Regions from separate parts of the Mesorhizobium sp. M0633 genome, predicted to be linked through region 1. Evidence: riboswitches for the same ligand, from Rfam matches in the RefSeq annotation. Region 1 holds a riboswitch; each other region holds the start of a gene.

Region 1 (5,768 bases):
GGTCCGGGGTCGGTGTGAGCGTGCAGCTGGCGAGCCCGCGCTGGGTCGTGGGGCGCACAATCTCGATCTACTATGCCTTGATTGATGGTGGCATCGCGCTCGGCAGCTGGGTGTGGGGCACGGTTTCCCAGAACCATTCCCTGACCTGGGCGCTGGAGGGCTCCGCTGCAGCCCTGTTGCTCGTCGCCGCAGCCGGCGTTCTGTTTCCTCTTCGCGAGCGCCGCGAATCCGAACCCGATCCTTTGGGCGAATTCGACGCCCCAGCTGTCGCTCTCAATTTGAAGCCGAGAAGCGGCCCGATCGTGGTCAAGGTCGAATACCTGATAGCCGAGAGAAATCTCGAGGCCTTCCTCGACCTCATGCGGCAGCGGCGTCATGTACACAGCCGCGTGGGTGCGCGGAACTGGACGCTCCAGCGCAACCTTCAGAAGCCTATGCAATGGACAGAAACATTCCGCACGCCGACCTGGACAGACTACCTTCGCCTCAATCATCGTCTCACGGAAGTAGACAAGGAACTGGACGAACGAGTCTTCCAGCTGCACGCGGCAGAGTCCCCACCTCAAATGACACTTTCCATCGAGCGGCCGACAAGCTCGGCCCGCAAGCCCGAGCACTCAGCTTTTCGCCATCCCCGTCATTGAAGCCTGGCCGGCATCTCTGTCATCAATCGATGGCTACGAGCGCGACCGGTCAGCCCCCGACCTTCAAGACCATCGACATCGAAGCGGCCGCGAGTTGCCTATAAAACATCACTGCACTCTTATTGTTTGTGACGCATGCGGGTGGTGAGCGGTTTTCAAAGGCCTCGTTTCCTGCTGACAAAGTTAGCTTGGACCACTGAATTGCCGATCGCTCTCGGATCCTGGTGCGAGTATGAAATCAAAGACGGGCTCAGGCTGGGCAGGCTTTGGCTCCCGCAGAACAACCGGGTAAGCTACGATCGCTTGGGCATGTTCAGCGAGCGCGGCGGGTGTCATTCCCAGTGCTTTCTCAAACAGGCCGCCCGGCACTCTCACCACCTGACGAAAAAGCCCTGCAGCTCTTGTAGCATGGCGCGCCGCAGCGACCCGCTTGCCCTCGCGGATCTTCACCCCGGCCGCCGCCAACAGGATCAGCCCCTTGAAGAACAGGCGGTGCTGAGCGCTTTGTTTGGCAGCGTGCCAAAGAGGCTCCCAAGCCTCATGCGCTTCCCAGTAGTAGCCGTGGTTGAAAAGATCGATCCCCCATCGAAACACATCTGAGCCGAGCGCTTCGCCAACGGCGACCGTCACCGGATCTGTTCGGTAACTATGGCCCAAGGGATCGCGCACCGGATGCGGATGTTTGCCGGGCAGATACGCATAGCTCGGGAAACTCTTTCGGGCAGCAAGCGAGGGCGTGACATAGACCCAGCAAACACGAAAGCGCGTTAACGGGCAATTCATGCTGAGCGCGCCCTGACACGCAAGCAGTCTTAACCGGCTTTTAAACCGTGCCGAGATTGGCAAAAACGCGCTTTGCGAGATACATGACGCTGGGTAAGCGGCTGATGCAAGGAGGAGATATGATTCTGCGACTGAAGGAGCGGCTCGGCAAACGGTTTGAGGAAGAAGTCCAATTCTTCAAAGGCTGGCAGAAGGACAAGAAGGGCGTGGGAGCCCTTATTCCCACTTCGGTTTATGCGGCACGCCGGATGGCAAGCGTGGTGAATCCACGGTCAGGATTGTCGATTCTGGAGCTCGGCGCGGGAACTGGTGTCATCACAAAGGCGATCCTGGCTAGGGGAATCAAGCCGCACCAGCTGGTTTCAGTCGAATATTCCAACATTTTCTACAACTGCCTGGTGCAACGCTTCCCGAATGTGGACTTCAGGTTGGGCAACGCATTTACGCTGGACGAAGCTTTGGGTGACCGCAAAGGTGAACAGTTCGATTGTGTTGTAAGTGCAGTCCCACTGTTGAGCTTTCCAATGGAACAGCGTGTCGCGCTGGTTGAGGATCTGCTTGCCCGCATTCCTGCCGGCCGGCCCCTAATTCAGATCACATATGGACCTCTGTCGCCGGTGATCAAGATGCCAGACCGTTACGTGGTTTCCCACTATCACTTCGTTGTCCGCAACATACCGCCGGCACAGCTCTGGACTTATCGTCGAGCAGTCTAGCCAGATCTGGACGGTTTCCTTCTCTGAGGGTTCCGCTGGGTGGTGGCCTTCCACCCAAACAGGATGTGGACAGAGCAGGGGCAGACGCCAGATTGCCAAGAAGACGAAGCGGTCCTGGTTTGATTTGACAGACGAGCGGTGGGTGCAGTTCGGACAGCTGATGTCGAAGCCTCGACGTCGCGGTCGTCCGCGCGAGGTAATTCCGGGAGGTTGTCAGGGCAAGCGCTAGAGCGTCGGACGTTCAGTTTGAATCGCGAGGGATTCCAGTGAGGCGTGGTTCATGATTCACTTCCTGTAGGAGGTGATTTGCCATGCCCAAGCCCTATTCGCTCGATTTGCGTGAACGTGTTGTGCGGTTTGTCGAGGCTGGCCACTCGCGGCGTGCGGCGGCGGCACATTTTGGGGTGTCGGTTTCGTTTGTCGTGATCCTGATGAGGAACTATCGAAAGACCGAGAGCCTGGCGCCCAAGGCCAGCGGTGGCCGCCGCCATTCCAAGCTCGACCCGCATCGTGCGTTCCTGCTTGGCCGTGTGGCCGAGAAGGATGACACCACCATGCCGGAGCTTGCCGCCGAGCTGGCCGCTGCTACAGACGTCCAGGTCGCTCCTGCCTCGATCTCGCGCTGGCTTATCAGGAATGGCTATCGCTTCAAAAAAACGCTGCTGGCCAGCGAGCAAGATCGTCCCGACGTCAGCAAGGCGCGGCAGGAGTGGCAGACCAGGCGCCAGCCGCGGATGCGGCTTGAGCCACATCGGCTGGTGTTCATCGACGAAACCGGAACCACTACGAAGATGACACGTCTGCGCGGCCGCTGCCTAAAGGGCCAACGGCTGCGCTCAAAGGCACCGTTCGGGCATTGGAAGACGCAGACCTTCATCGCCGGGTTGCGCTGTCATGGGCTCACGGCCCCTTTTGTTATCGACACGCCGATGAACCGGCGCATCTTCGAAACCTATGTCGAAACGCAGCTCGCTCCGACGCTGGCAAAGGGCGATGTCGTCATCCTCGACAATCTCGCTGCCCACAAGAGCCCGGCCGCCGAGGCAGCGATCCGGGCCAGAGGCGCATGGCTGCTCTTCCTGCCGCCCTACAGCCCAGATCTCAATCCCATCGAAATGGCATTTGCCAAGCTCAAGGCGCACCTGCGCGCAAAGGCCATCAGAACCATCGACGCCCTGTGGCAGGCCATTGGCGATATCTGCAATCTCTTCTCTCCAACAGAATGCAGAAATTACTTCGCAGCCGCAGGGTATGGACTCACATGAAAGTCCGCCGCTCTAGACTAGCGCTGGGTGAAGCATCTGTTCGCCAATGGCGCCTATGGCTCAACCTCACGGGCACCTGCACTTGATGGTCGAGATCATCCGTCGATTCGACGGTCAGAATAGCTCCAAATTCTGCCGCAGGGTGGTCGAGCGAACCTTCGGCGCGGCTACGGGTATCGATGTCTCTCAGCTCCTCCCTGAATTTCAAAACCGACTCAGAAAGGCGTCCTTCTTGGCGAAATCGGTGACGTGGTGCCGCAAGCACGGCTATTCTCGGACGGCGGCGCTAAGTTCGCCGGTCGCACGGACGGGCCAAATGCGCTTGACAAAGCCGCGCCGGCCCGTTCAACCTGGGGCATTCACCAGGGGAGTCCCGGCAAGGGGCTGAGATACTGCTGGCTTTCGCGGCGCAGTGACCCGTTGAACCTGATCCAGTTCATACTGGCGTAGGGACGGTGCAAGCGCTTTGCGGGAGTTCACGCCCGAGGTCCTGTTTCGGCAGGTCGACAGAAGCGTCTTTTCATCCTTCCGGCACAGAACTGGGTCTCCAATGCATGAGCAAAGGAGCCTCAAGATGAATGCCCTCACCCCCGCCGTGTCGACGGGACCGCTGCCCGCCTCGCGGAAGATCCACAAGCCCGGCACCATCCACCCGCAGATCAAAGTGCCGATGCGCGAAATCTCCGTCCATCCGACGGCCGGCGAGCCGCCCGTCACCGTCTACGATCCGTCAGGCCCCTATACAGACCCGACTGTCGAAACCAGCATCGAAAACGGCCTTGCACGGCTTCGCCATGAATGGGTCACCGCGCGCGGCGATGTCGAAGCCTATGACGGCCGCCACGTCCGGCCAGAAGACAATGGGTTTGCGGCGGGCGAGCGCCTAACACCGGAATTTCCAGTCCGCAACCGGCCACTCCGGGCCAAGACCGGCAAGGCGGTGACACAGTTTGCCTATGCGCGCGCTGGCATCATCACGCCCGAAATGGAGTTCGTCGCCATCCGCGAGAATCTTGGTCGCGAGATCCTGCACGGCAAGCTTGAGCGCTACGGCGAGGCCTTCGGCGCGGCGATCCCCGACTTCGTCACGCCTGAATTCGTCCGCCACGAGGTGGCGCGCGGACGCGCGATCATTCCCGCCAACATTAATCATCCCGAGAGCGAACCGATGATTATCGGTCGCAATTTCCTGGTCAAGATCAACGCCAATATCGGTAACTCCGCCGTCACATCGTCGATGGCTGAAGAGGTCGAAAAGATGGTGTGGGCGATCCGCTGGGGCGCCGACACGGTGATGGATCTGTCGACCGGCCGCAACATCCACAACATCCGCGAATGGATCGTCCGCAACTCGCCGGTGCCGATCGGCACGGTGCCGCTTTACCAGGCGCTCGAGAAAGTCGGCGGCATTGCCGAGGATCTTACCTGGGAGGTTTACCGCGACACGCTGATCGAACAGGCCGAACAGGGCGTCGACTATTTCACCATCCATGCCGGCGTGCGGCTGCACTATATCCCGCTGACCGTCGACAGGGTGACGGGCATCGTCTCGCGCGGCGGCTCGATCATGGCAAAATGGTGCCTGCACCATCACCGGGAAAGCTTCCTCTACGAGCACTTCGCGGAGATCTGCGACATCGCCAGAGCCTACGACGTCTCCTTCTCGCTCGGCGACGGCCTTCGTCCGGGCTCGATCGCCGATGCCAACGATGCGGCGCAGTTCGCCGAGCTGGAAACGCTCGGCGAGCTGACGAAGATCGCCTGGGCCAAGGATTGCCAGGTGATGATCGAGGGGCCCGGCCACGTGCCGATGCACAAGATCAAGCAGAACATGGACAAGCAGCTCGCCGTTTGCGGCGAGGCGCCGTTCTATACGCTTGGACCGCTGACGACCGACATCGCGCCGGGCTACGACCACATCACCTCAGGCATCGGTGCTGCCATGATCGGCTGGTTCGGCACCGCCATGCTCTGCTATGTCACGCCCAAGGAGCATCTCGGCCTTCCCGATCGCGATGACGTCAAGACCGGCGTGATCACCTACAAGATCGCCGCCCATGCCGCCGATCTGGCAAAGGGCCATCCGGCGGCGAAAGTCAGGGATGATGCCCTTTCCCGCGCGCGCTTCGAGTTCCGCTGGGAGGACCAGTTCAATCTGTCGCTCGATCCCGAAACCGCGCGGTCCTTCCACGACCAGACCTTGCCCAAGGAGGCGCACAAGCTGGCACATTTCTGCTCGATGTGTGGGCCGAAATTCTGCTCGATGCGTATCTCCCACGACATCCGTGCCGAGGCGCAGAAAGAGGGCATGGCGGCGATGGCGGCGAAATACCGCGAGGGCGGCGATCTCTACGTGCCGG
Region 2 (5,768 bases), on a different contig from region 1:
ATTCGCAAGAAAAAAGGGGCGGTCGAAGCAGCATGGCGTACCCGGACGTGGAAAGACTTGCCCGATGCGATCTCGAATGTTGAACGAGCATAGGGGGGCTGCTTTCTTCTGGAGCCGTTGAGCCGCTACTTGCCCAATGATAGTTAGTTGTCTCGGCTCAGATGGCATTCGACGAGATGGACGGGTTCTTGGAGAACCACGGATTGCGCATGACCAAATGAACAAGAGTCCTCAGCGGCGCGCCGAGCCGGAGAACACTCTAGTCCCGGCAAGTGGTGGTCAGCCGTTCTGCTGAGCTCGAATCTTACCGCCTCCCTGATCGGTAGCGCGATAGATCCAGAGCCGACTCGATGAGCAGACCCATCAAGTCTGTTCAATTTTGTTAATCAATTCAGTCACATCAGCTATTGCCATGGACTTTCGTTGGAACTGTTGCAAGCCGCGCCGGCCTCACGGGTCGCGGAATCTATTCGGCCGCACCTAAGTTCCAGATGTCCCGATGCAGGCGCCATGTCCCGTCGTCCCCTTTTTTCCAAACGACAATGTACTTGCCCGCAACGGTGGAAGGGGCACCGCCTTTGCTCGGCACACTGAGCGTAAATGCGCCAACTTCGTAGGCGAGATTCCCGCTCCCTTCCACTTCCAGCGCCTTCAGGGTGAGATTCTTCATCCCGGCCTTGATTGCGCCCTGCCAGAATTCTTCCACGCCCTTGCGGTCATCGATGCGTTTGCCGTCGGGTGGCAGCAGGGCGGCATCGTCGGTATACATTTGACCTACCGCTGCTGCGTTTCCGCTGTTGAAGGCGTCCATGAATTTTACCAACGCCGCTTCGATGTCCTCACGAGCCGAGTGGGGGGCCGCAGACAATGCAGACGAAAGAAGCAGCACAGCAGCAAATGCAAATGACTGAACCAGTCTCATTTCGTCCTCCCTTGCGTGCCCGACATGCCCACCCGATGAATAGCGCCGACCCGAGGGCGCCGCGGCGTTCGATGGCCAGGCGCGGATTATATTAGACTTATCTGATATGACGGCGCAAGCGCAGCTGCGACCCTCTGAACGACCAGCGTAGCAGCTGCCGGAGAGCTTCAAAGCGGCGGCTACCGCTCACTGCCTCCTCGTCTCGACGAAAGAATTCGTTCGAATGATGCTTTTCCGCGGCTTTGCTCGCAAGTTTTCGTCAGCCAGCACAGGGCCTCCTCTTACGCTCGCTGGTCGTCAAGGCCCAGCGGCCACTAGCTGACAGTCCCCCCGCAGCCAAGCCGCTGGGCCCTCGACGTGGGGAACGAGCATTGGAGACGATGTCGCGCTTTCCGTTACAGCCCGAAGGCGGGTGACAGATGACCGCGTCAGCCTCTCCACCCCGAGCTACGATTTCACGCATTCGATCAGGCACAGCTCTCTCGGGCTAGCGCGCCAAGCATGAGTTAGCTCCCGAATGAGCAGGTGCCGCCCAGTTCAGCTTCGGCCCTTGCGCGCGCAAGGTATTGGCCGAGATCGATCGGCAGTCCGGTCGGCAAATTGGGGCAGCGATGGCGAGAATGAATGCCGGGAACTTCCCTTCGGTGCCGCTTCGTCGATCTGTTTGCCGAGAAGACGCGCGCGCTGCGTGCCGCCCCCCATACCGTAGAGAACTCATTTCAGGTCACACACACACACACACGACGCCACCGAGATCCTGCATCACTTTTCTACTCCGACGCCGCCACGTCACCAAGATCAGTCGCGAGCGTGATCGCGGCTATCAAATCGGGATCGCGCGCCGGAGCGCTCTATGAGTGAGCCCCGAACGGCGCGCTGCTCCTCGAGCAATCCGGCTCGACGTAAGGCGGGCCATCCGTGCCGGCCTCGTGACTAACAGACGGGCGAATGGCGGTTCCTGGACTCACCTTTTTGTCTGAAGTCGCTTCCTTGAGCCGGTGGCGGAGTTCTTGCTTGATCGACTTCAGCACCGTCTTAGAATCGGTTTTCGGAAAATTTGTCTTGTGGCATCAATTTTCATGGGATAGGATCATTTTTCATAGGTTTTGGCCCGAACTAACCAAAATTCGATGGAAGGATTCGCTTTTCATGCCTGCGGTGCAACAGCACCAATTTTCAGGTCCTGTTACCGTTTTTCAGGAAATCCGCCTTCCTGAAACGGCGACCCCGGCCGGGTACAGCGCCCTGATCGGAGCCTACAGGCTCGCCGTGCCCTTGCCCCGTAGGTTGTTCGCCACGGGCGAGCATCATCGCATTACCGAACGGGATGGCTGGCGGATCATGACCCCCCGCCATGCCCCAAATCCTACCCTCGAAGGCCACCTGACCTTTGCGCTCAAGTACGAGGGACTGAACCTTGCCGTCCTCAAGCGGCTGTTCCAAGTGACCGGTCCCGCGCCGATCGAGGCGCTGGTCCGTGAAAGCCCGACCGGCAGTTATGCCCGACGCATCTGGTTTTTATATGAATGGCTGAGGGGCGCGCGTATCGATCTGCCGGACGCGAAGGCCGGACGATACATTCCGGTTGTCGATCCCGAGCTGCAGTGGCCGGGACCCGACAAGACCGCTTCGCGCTACCGCGTAAGGGACAATCTCCCCGGCACGCGTGAGTTCTGCCCTCTGGTGTTCCGCACCAAGATTCTCGAAAAATTCATCGGCCTTGAACTACCGCGGCGCGCGGAGGCAATCGTAGCGGACGTGCCGCGCGACCTTCTTGCTCGGACCGCCGCCTTTCTTTTGCTCAAAGACTCGCGATCAAGCTATGCGATCGAGGGCGAGCACCCGCCGCAAGATCGCATCCAGCGCTGGGGCCGCGCCATCGGCGAATCCGGCCGCTGGCCGATCAATCGCGATGAGCTGCTGCGTCTGCAAAGAATTGTACTTGGCGACGCCCGTTTCGTAAGACTTGGCTTCCGAAAAGAAGGAGGTTTCGTCGGTGAGCATGACCGAGACAACGGCACGCCCTTGCCCGATCACATCAGCGCTCGGCCCGAGGACCTGCCGCGGCTAATTGATGGAATGGCGGCGTTCGATCAGGGCCCCGCGCAAAACCTTGATGCAGTCGTAGCCGCCGCAATCCTCGCCTTCGGCTTTGTCTACATTCACCCGTTCGAGGACGGAAACGGCCGCATTCACCGCTACCTAATCCACCACGTCCTTGCCATGCGCGGCTTCAATCCGCCGGGAGTTGTCTTTCCCGTCTCGGCCGCGATCCTGGACCAGATCAACGAGTACAGGGGCGTGCTCGAGAGCTATTCGCAGCGCCTTCTGCCGTTGGTGGAATGGGAACCGACGCCGCAATTCAACGTCCGGGTGCTGAATGACACCGGTGATTTCTACCGGTTCTTCGATGCAACCCCGCACGCCGAATTCCTCTATGCCTGCGTTCAGCGGACGATCGAACGGGACCTTCCCGAGGAAACCGCATTTCTGCAGCGCTACGATCAGTTCCGGCAGCAGGTGGACGCCTTTATCGACATGCCCGAGCGGTTGATCGATCTGCTCTTCCGTTTTCTTCACCAGAATGATGGACATCTATCGAACCGCGCGCGCGAAAAGGAATTCGCCGCGCTGACCAATGACGAGGTAGGAAGAATCGAGGCGATCTACGCGCAAACCTTTGGTCCCCATTGAAGGTGTGATCATCAGGATCGATTTTTAGTCCGACGGTTTGCGATTCCCTTGTCCCTGCCTTCATCTCCGACGCTTGACTTGTCGCCGAGACATGCACGATTTTTTCCGCACGGTCTGACCGGCGGCCGATCAGCCGCGGCCAGAACGCGCTTGACAAACCGGAGCCGTCCCGTCCAACCTCACGCATTCACCAGGGGAGTCCCGGCAAGGGGCTGAGATACTGCTGGCATTCGCGGCGCAGTGACCCGTTGAACCTGATCCAGTTCATACTGGCGTAGGGACGGTGCAAGCGCTTTGCGGGAGTTTACGCCCGAGATCCTGTTTCGGCAGGTCGACAGAAGCGTCTTTTCATCCTCCCGGCACAGAACTGGGTCTCCAATGCAACGAGCAAAGGAGCCTCAAGATGAATGCCCTCACCCCCGCCGTCTCGACGGGACCGCTGCCCGCCTCACGAAAAATCCACAAGCCCGGTGCCATCCACCCGCAGATCAGGGTACCGATGCGCGAAATCTCCGTCCATCCGACGGCCGGCGAACCGCCCGTCACCGTCTACGATCCGTCCGGCCCCTATACAGACCCGACTGTCGAAACCAGCATCGAAAACGGCCTTGCCCGGCTTCGCCACGAATGGATTACGGCGCGGGGCGATGTCGAAGCCTATGACGGCCGCCACGTGCGGCCGGAAGACAACGGATTCGCCGCAGGCGAGCGCCTGACGCCGGAGTTTCCAGTCCGTAACCGGCCGCTGAGGGCCAAGTCAGGCAAGGCGGTGACTCAGCTTACCTATGCGCGCGCCGGCATCATCACACCCGAAATGGAGTTCGCCGCCATCCGCGAGAACCTTGGTCGCGAGATCCTGCACGGCAAGCTTGAGCGCGACGGCGAGGCTTTCGGCGCGACACTGCCCGATTTCGTCACGCCGGATTTCGTGCGTGATGAGGTGGCGCGCGGACGCGCAATCATTCCCGCCAACATTAACCACCCAGAGAGCGAGCCGATGATCATCGGCCGCAATTTCCTGGTCAAGATCAATGCCAATATCGGCAACTCCGCTGTCACCTCCTCGATGGCCGAAGAGGTCGAAAAGATGGTCTGGGCGATCCGCTGGGGCGCCGATACGGTGATGGACCTGTCGACCGGCCGCAACATCCACAACATCCGCGACTGGATCGTCCGCAACTCGCCGGTGCCGATCGGCACGGTGCCGCTCTACCAGGCGCTCGAGAAGGTTGGCGGCATTGCCGAGGATCTGACCTGGGAGGTGTACCGCGACACGCTGATCGAACAGGCCGAACAGGGCGTTGACTATTTCACCATCCATGCCGGCGTGCGGCTGCATTACATCCCACTGACCGTTGACCGGGTCACGGGTATCGTCTCGCGCGGCGGCTCGATCATGGCAAAATGGTGCCTGCACCATCACCGGGAAAGCTTCCTCTACGAGCACTTCGCGGAGATCTGCGACATCTGCCGCGCCTATGACGTCTCCTTCTCGCTCGGCGACGGCCTTCGTCCCGGCTCGATCGCCGATGCCAACGATGCGGCGCAGTTCGCCGAGCTGGAAACGCTTGGCGAGCTGACGAAGATCGCCTGGGCGAAGGATTGCCAGGTGATGATCGAGGGGCCTGGCCACGTGCCGATGCACAAGATCAAGCAGAACATGGACAAGCAACTCGCCGTTTGCGGCGAGGCGCCGTTCTATACGCTTGGCCCGCTGACGACCGACATCGCGCCGGGCTACGACCACATCACCTCCGGCATCGGCGCGGCGATGATCGGTTGGTTCGGCACCGCCATGCTCTGCTACGTCACGCCCAAGGAACATCTCGGCCTTCCCGATCGCAACGACGTCAAGACCGGCGTGATCACCTACAAGATCGCGGCGCATGCCGCCGACCTGGCGAAGGGTCACCCGGCGGCGAAGATCCGCGACGACGCGCTGTCGCGGGCCAGATTCGAGTTCCGCTGGGAGGACCAGTTCAACCTGTCGCTCGATCCCGAAACAGCGCGGTCCTTCCACGATCAAACCTTGCCCAAGGAGGCGCACAAGCTGGCGCATTTCTGCTCGATGTGCGGACCGAAATTCTGCTCGATGCGAATTTCCCACGACATCCGCGCCGAAGCGCAGAAGGAGGGCATGGCGGCGATGGCG
Region 3 (5,768 bases), on a different contig from region 1:
GCGGCGTTTCACCATAGCTGAAAGAGACATTATCGAGCCGCACGGCCGCGCCTTTTTCGACAGAAATGGACCGTTCCGGGCTGGTCGGCATCATGATTTCTCCCTCCTTCCCAGCCAGTCTGCGGCCAACACCAGCGCCAGGCAGACAAGGCCGAGCAGCAGCGCCAGGCCGGCCGCATCCTCGGTGCGGTAACTGCCCATGCGCGCCAGCAGCAGATAGGGCAAGGTCTGCACGGAATCGCTGCCGAATAGCGCAATGACGCCGAGATCGCCGAGCGACAGCGCCATGGCGAACGCGAAGCCGGTGACGAGCGGCCGCCGCAGCAACGGCCAGTCGACCAGCCGCAACCGGTTCCAGCCCGAGATACCAAGCTGTGCGCAGAGCCGTTCGTGGCGTTCGCTCGCCGCGTCATAGGCAGGGCGGATGGCGCGGATGGCGAACGGCATCGCCATCACCGCATTGACCGCAACGACCATGACAGGGGCGATCGCAAAGACATCGCCGACGGTGCGCAAGAGCAGGAACCAGCCGGCGCCGATGACGATGGGCGGCACCACCAGGACGAACCCCGCACCGGTGTCGGCCAGGTGTTCGAGCAGCGTCCTCCTGCCGCTCCGCCGGGTGAGCGCCAGCGCCCGGCGCGCCATGACCAGCGACAGCGACAACGCCACAGAGAGCAGCGCCGATAGGAGGGAAAGCACGGCACTGGTCGCCGTCGCTTGCCGCACCGCGCTCTCGCCGGCCAGGCGGCCGAGATCGGCGCCAAGCCCGGCTGCCAACGTGGCCGCCATCGGCCCGGCGACAAACAGCAGTGCGAGCCCGATCGCCAGTGCGTTCAGCACGGTCTCGGTCGCACCGGCTGAAAAATACCGGCGCGGCGCCACCGGCAGATTGGCATCCCCGACCATATTGGCGCCGAGCCGCGTCAAGGCCAGCACGACGACGAAGGTCAGGGCAATCTGCAGCAGGGTCAGCGTCACAGCCCGCGCCGGGTCGAAGTCGAAACGCAATGCCTGGTAGATGGCAACCTCCAGCGTCGTCGCGCGCGGCCCGCCGCCGAGCGTAAGCACGATGGTGAAAGAGGTGATGCACAGCATGAAAACGAGCCCGGCAACGCCCGGCAGGGCCGCACGCAGCGGCGGCCATTCGATCAGCCGGAAGGCCGGCGCAGCACCCATGCCAAGCTGGCTCGCCAGCCGCCATTGGTCGGCCGGCACGGTCTGCAGCGCTTCCAGGAACAGCCGCGTCGCCAGCGGCAGGTTGAAGAAGACGTGGGCGACGAGAATGCCCGACAGGCCATAGATGCCGGGCCAGCTCTGCCCGCCAATCGCGCCGAGCGTGCCGGCGAAATACCCGGCGCGGCCATAGAGTGCCAAGACACCGAGTGCGGCAACAATGGCCGGCAGCGCCAGCGGCACGGCGAAAAGCTGGAGGATGAAGCCTCGCCCGAAAAAACGCGGATGCCGCGACAGGGCGCGCGCGACGAACAGCGCCGGTGCAACGGAGAGCAGGGTCGACAGCAGAGCCTGCCAGAGCGTGAAACGGACGACGCGCAAGAGATAGGAATCGAAAGCGGCGGCGGCGCCGGACAGGTCGCGTGTGGCTTCGACGACGAGCCCGGCGAATGCACCGCCGATCAGCAGCGCGATGGCGGCGAGCGCGACGATGCCGGCAGTGACGCGGGGATCGGCCGGATGACGCGTACGCATGTCGCGCTACCCGACACTACGACAGGTGTTGATCGAAGGAAATACCTGGCAATGGCCGAGCCCACCCCTCTCTGGCCTGCCGGCCATCTCCCCCTCAAGGGGGGAGATTGCGCACTCAGCCGCCTTCGCCAATCTCACAAGTGGCAGGACGAGGAGAGGCGACAAAGCTGCCGATCTTCCCCCTTGAGGGGGGGGAGATGGCCGGCAGGCCAGAGGGGGGTGGCTTGGCGCAAACATCCGACGAGGCTTGAGCCCTACTTGCTCATCACCGCCAGCCACTCGTCGACCCAGGCCTTGCGATTTGCGGCGACCTCTTCCGGGCTGAACAGCAAGGTCTTGGTCGGTTTGACCAGCTTGTCGAACGCCGGGTTGAGCGGCTTGTCGGTCTTGCCGACCGGGAACATCCAGTTGGTTTCGGGAATGACATTCTGGAATTTCGGTCCGGTCATGAAGGCGATGAACTTTTCCGCCAGCGGGTTCTTCGCACCCTTGGTGGTGATCCCCGCGACCTCGATCTGCAGATATTCGCCTTCCTCGAAAGACGCCGCCTGGTAGCGCTCGGTGTTTTCGGCAACCATGTGGTAGGCCGGCGAGGTGGTGTAGGACAGCACCATCGGCGCCTCGCCCTTGGTGAACAGGCCGTAGGCCTCGCTCCAGCCCGGCGTTACCGTCAGCACCTTCGCCTTGAGTTTGGCCCAGGCTTCCGGCGCCTTGTCGCCATAGACCGACTTGACCCACAGCAGCAGGCCAAGGCCCGGCGTCGAGGTGCGCGGATCCTGGATGACGATCTTCTCTCCGGCATCGCCCTCGACCAATTCCCTGAGGCTCTTCGGCGGGCTCTTCAGTTTTTCGGTATCGTAGACGACGGCGAAATAGCCATAGTCGAACGGCACGAAAATATCGTCGCTCCAGCCGCCCGGCACACTGACGCCCGACACGGCGCCGTGCGGCGAAAACAGGCCGGTTGCCTTGGCGTCGGCGGTTAAGTTGGTATCGAGGCCAAGTACGATATCGGCCTTGGTCGCGGCGCCTTCCAGCTTCACACGATTGAGCAGCGCCACGCCGTCGGCGACCGAGACGAATTCGACGACGCAACTGCATTCGGCCTCGAAGGCCTTCTTCACCGCCGGTCCCGGACCCCAATCGGCGGTGAAGCTTTCATAGGTATAGACCGTCAGTCTATCCTGTGCCGATGCCTGCCCTGGCAAGGCGAGCGCGGATGCCGCAAGCAGGACAATTGAGACAAGAGAGTGGAAAAAACTGCGCATCGGCGCCTCCTTCGTTCGCGTTGAAAGGAATTGAGGCGTCGGGCTGTCCGAAACGTCTAATCCCTCCGCCGGTACAAACCGGATCAGGTTCAGCGGGTTGGCAGTCTTGCCTCTCAGCCGGTCCGCGAAAATCGCGTCCGGCACCCCGTTAGAGCGTTGCGACACATAGGCCCGGCCGAAGTGCTGCGCAAGCGGAAGTTTGCCGGGCATCCAAAGCCCAGCCTTCCGTTTCGTCTGCCGTTTCATCTTCCGTTTCCGGGGCAGGGCTGGTAAGGGCCACGAGATATGAGCACATTCACCATCCTGCTTGGCGGCGATCTCATCCGCACGCCGCTGCTCGACCGCCAGGTCGAAGGCTCGCGTGTCATCGCTGCCGATGCCGGCATCGGCCATGCCCGTATGCTGGGCCTGAGGCCGGAACTCTGGGTCGGCGATTTCGATTCGGTGCCTGCCGATTTGCCGGAAGATCTGGCCGCCGTGCCACGGCAGGTGTTTCCCGCTGAAAAGGACAAGACCGACGGTGAACTCGCTATCGCCGCCGCGCTCGAACGCGGTGCGACAAGCCTTGTGCTCGCAGGCGCCTTCGGCGGCAAACGCACCGACCACATCTTCCTGCATCTGGCGCTAAGCGTCCGGCTGGCGGAAGGCGGGACGGAAGTGCTTTTGACCAGCGGCGCACAGGAAGGCATTCCCTTGCTGCCGGGAAAGACTGGCTTCGACTATGCCGACGGCACGCTGTTTTCGGTGCTCGGCTTCTCCGATCTCGCCGGCCTGAGCGTCACCGGTGCCAAATGGCCGCTCGACCATGTCGAGGTTGCGTTCGGCTCGTCGCTGACCATTTCCAACGAGGTCAGGGGCCGGTTGGAAATCGCGCTGGCCAGCGGCCGCGCGCTGCTGCTCGCACATCCCTATCCTCTTCCGGAAAGCTGAGCCCAGAAAGCCGACATGGCGCCGCCAATTCTCAATCTCGACGGGATAAAGCTGACCTTTGGCGGCACGCCGCTGCTCGACGGTGCCGCCCTGACGGCCTCTGCTGGCGACAAGATCGCCCTGGTCGGCCGCAACGGCTCTGGCAAGTCGACGCTCCTCAAGATCGCCGCCGGGCTGATCGAACCGCAGGACGGCGAAGTCTTCCGCCAGCCTTCGGCGACCGTGCGCTACTTGCCGCAAATGCCCGACATGGACGGCTTTGCGACTGTCCGCGCCTATGTCGAGGCGGGGCTCGGGCCGGCCGACGATCCCTACCGCGCCACCTATCTGATGGAGCATCTCGGCCTGACCGGCGAGGAACGGCCGAACGACCTCTCCGGCGGCGAGGCGCGGCGCGCCGCCCTCGCCCGCGTCATGGCGCCGGAGCCCGACATTCTCCTCCTCGATGAGCCGACCAATCATCTTGACCTTTCGGTCATCGAATGGCTGGAGGAGGAGCTTGCCCGCACCTCCTCGGCACTGGTCGTCATCTCGCATGACCGCCGTTTTCTCGAACGCGTGTCGCGCGCCACAATCTGGCTCGACCGCGGCCAGACTCGCCGTCTCGACAAGGGCTTTGCCTATTTCGAGGAATGGCGCGACACGGTGCTGGAGGAGGAAGAGCGCGAGCAGCACAAGCTCGGCCGCCAGATCGTGCGTGAGGAGCACTGGCTGCGCTATGGCGTGACGGCAAGGCGCAAGCGCAACATGCGCCGGCTCGGTGAGTTGCAGACCATGCGCCAGCGCTTTCGCGGCCACCGCGGCGCCGAGGGTGCGGCGACGATGACAGCCAGCGACGCCGCCGAATCCGGCAAACTGGTGATCGAAGCCAAGAACATTGAGAAGAGCTTTGGCGATCTGACCGTGGTCAAGGGATTCTCGACCCGCATCCAGCGCGGCGATCGCGTCGGTCTGGTCGGGCCGAACGGCGCCGGCAAGACGACGCTGTTGAAGATGCTGACCGGCGAATTGAAGCCGGACGCGGGCACGGTGCGGCTCGGCACAAATCTGGAGATCGCCACGCTCGACCAGAAGCGCGAAGCCGTCGACCCGCAGGAGACATTGGCGCAGTATCTCACCGACGGGCGCGGCGAGAACCTCGTCATCAATGGCGAGCAGCGCCACGTCGTCTCTTACATGAAAGACTTCCTGTTCAAGCCGGAACAGGCGCGCACGCCGGTGCGCGAGCTTTCGGGCGGCGAGCGGGCACGGCTGATTCTCGCACGCGTTTTGGCGCGGCCGGCAAACCTGCTTGTGCTCGACGAGCCGACCAACGACCTCGACATGGAGACGCTGGAGCTGCTGCAGGAATTGGTCGCCGGTTTTGCCGGCACGGTGATCCTGGTCAGCCACGATCGCGATTTCCTCGACCGCACCGTGACCAGCATCATCGCGCCGGATGGTGACGGCCGCTGGATCGAATATGCCGGCGGCTATTCCGACATGCTGGCGCAGCGCGGCGGCACCAGGCTGGACGACCGCAGGGCGCGGCCAAAAGCAGAAGCCGGTGAAGCGACGGCGGCAAGCAGGAACGAAGCGGCCGCACCGAAGGGCCCGGCCAAGAAACTGTCGTTCAAGCAGAAATTCGCGCTGGAAACCTTACCCAAGAAGATCGAGGCGGTGTCGGCCTCGATCTCGCGGCTGGAGAACAACATCGCCGATCCGGCCTATTACGAGCGCGACCCGGCCTCGTTCCAGAAGACGATTGCCGCGCTCGACAAGGAGCGCGTCACACTGGCAGCGCTCGAGGAGGAATGGCTGGAACTCGAGATGCTAAGGGAAGAGATGGAGGGATGAGAGGTTGCATGCACGCTCATATGC

Evidence for each region. A riboswitch is a leader RNA that binds a small molecule or an ion and turns the genes downstream of it on or off. The one in region 1 is predicted to bind thiamine pyrophosphate.
Region 2: it holds a riboswitch for thiamine pyrophosphate, as region 1 does, so the genes downstream of both, thiC (phosphomethylpyrimidine synthase ThiC) here and thiC (phosphomethylpyrimidine synthase ThiC) in region 1, are expected to answer to the same signal.
Region 3: it holds a riboswitch for thiamine pyrophosphate, as region 1 does, so the genes downstream of both, thiB (thiamine ABC transporter substrate binding subunit) here and thiC (phosphomethylpyrimidine synthase ThiC) in region 1, are expected to answer to the same signal.

The regions. Positions count from the first base shown of each region.
Region 1 covers NZ_JAMYQC010000064.1:6,903-12,670, forward strand. Annotated here, with positions in the region: gene NKI47_RS33630 (MFS transporter) at 1-644, shown strand, start outside; gene NKI47_RS33635 (DUF309 domain-containing protein) at 828-1,427, opposite strand; gene pmtA (phospholipid N-methyltransferase PmtA) at 1,547-2,143, shown strand; gene NKI47_RS33645 (IS630 family transposase) at 2,455-3,408, shown strand; TPP riboswitch at 3,763-3,879, shown strand; partial or broken gene thiC (phosphomethylpyrimidine synthase ThiC) at 3,983-5,768, shown strand, end outside.
Region 2 covers NZ_JAMYQC010000073.1:83-5,850, reverse strand. Annotated here, with positions in the region: gene NKI47_RS34090 (YybH family protein) at 467-922, opposite strand; gene NKI47_RS34085 (Fic family protein) at 2,072-3,616, shown strand; TPP riboswitch at 3,799-3,915, shown strand; partial or broken gene thiC (phosphomethylpyrimidine synthase ThiC) at 4,020-5,768, shown strand, end outside.
Region 3 covers NZ_JAMYQC010000008.1:159,829-165,596, forward strand. Annotated here, with positions in the region: gene thiQ (thiamine ABC transporter ATP-binding protein) at 1-94, opposite strand, end outside; gene thiP (thiamine/thiamine pyrophosphate ABC transporter permease) at 91-1,710, opposite strand; gene thiB (thiamine ABC transporter substrate binding subunit) at 1,965-2,978, opposite strand; TPP riboswitch at 3,022-3,136, opposite strand; gene NKI47_RS11215 (thiamine diphosphokinase) at 3,264-3,908, shown strand; gene NKI47_RS11220 (ABC-F family ATP-binding cassette domain-containing protein) at 3,924-5,744, shown strand.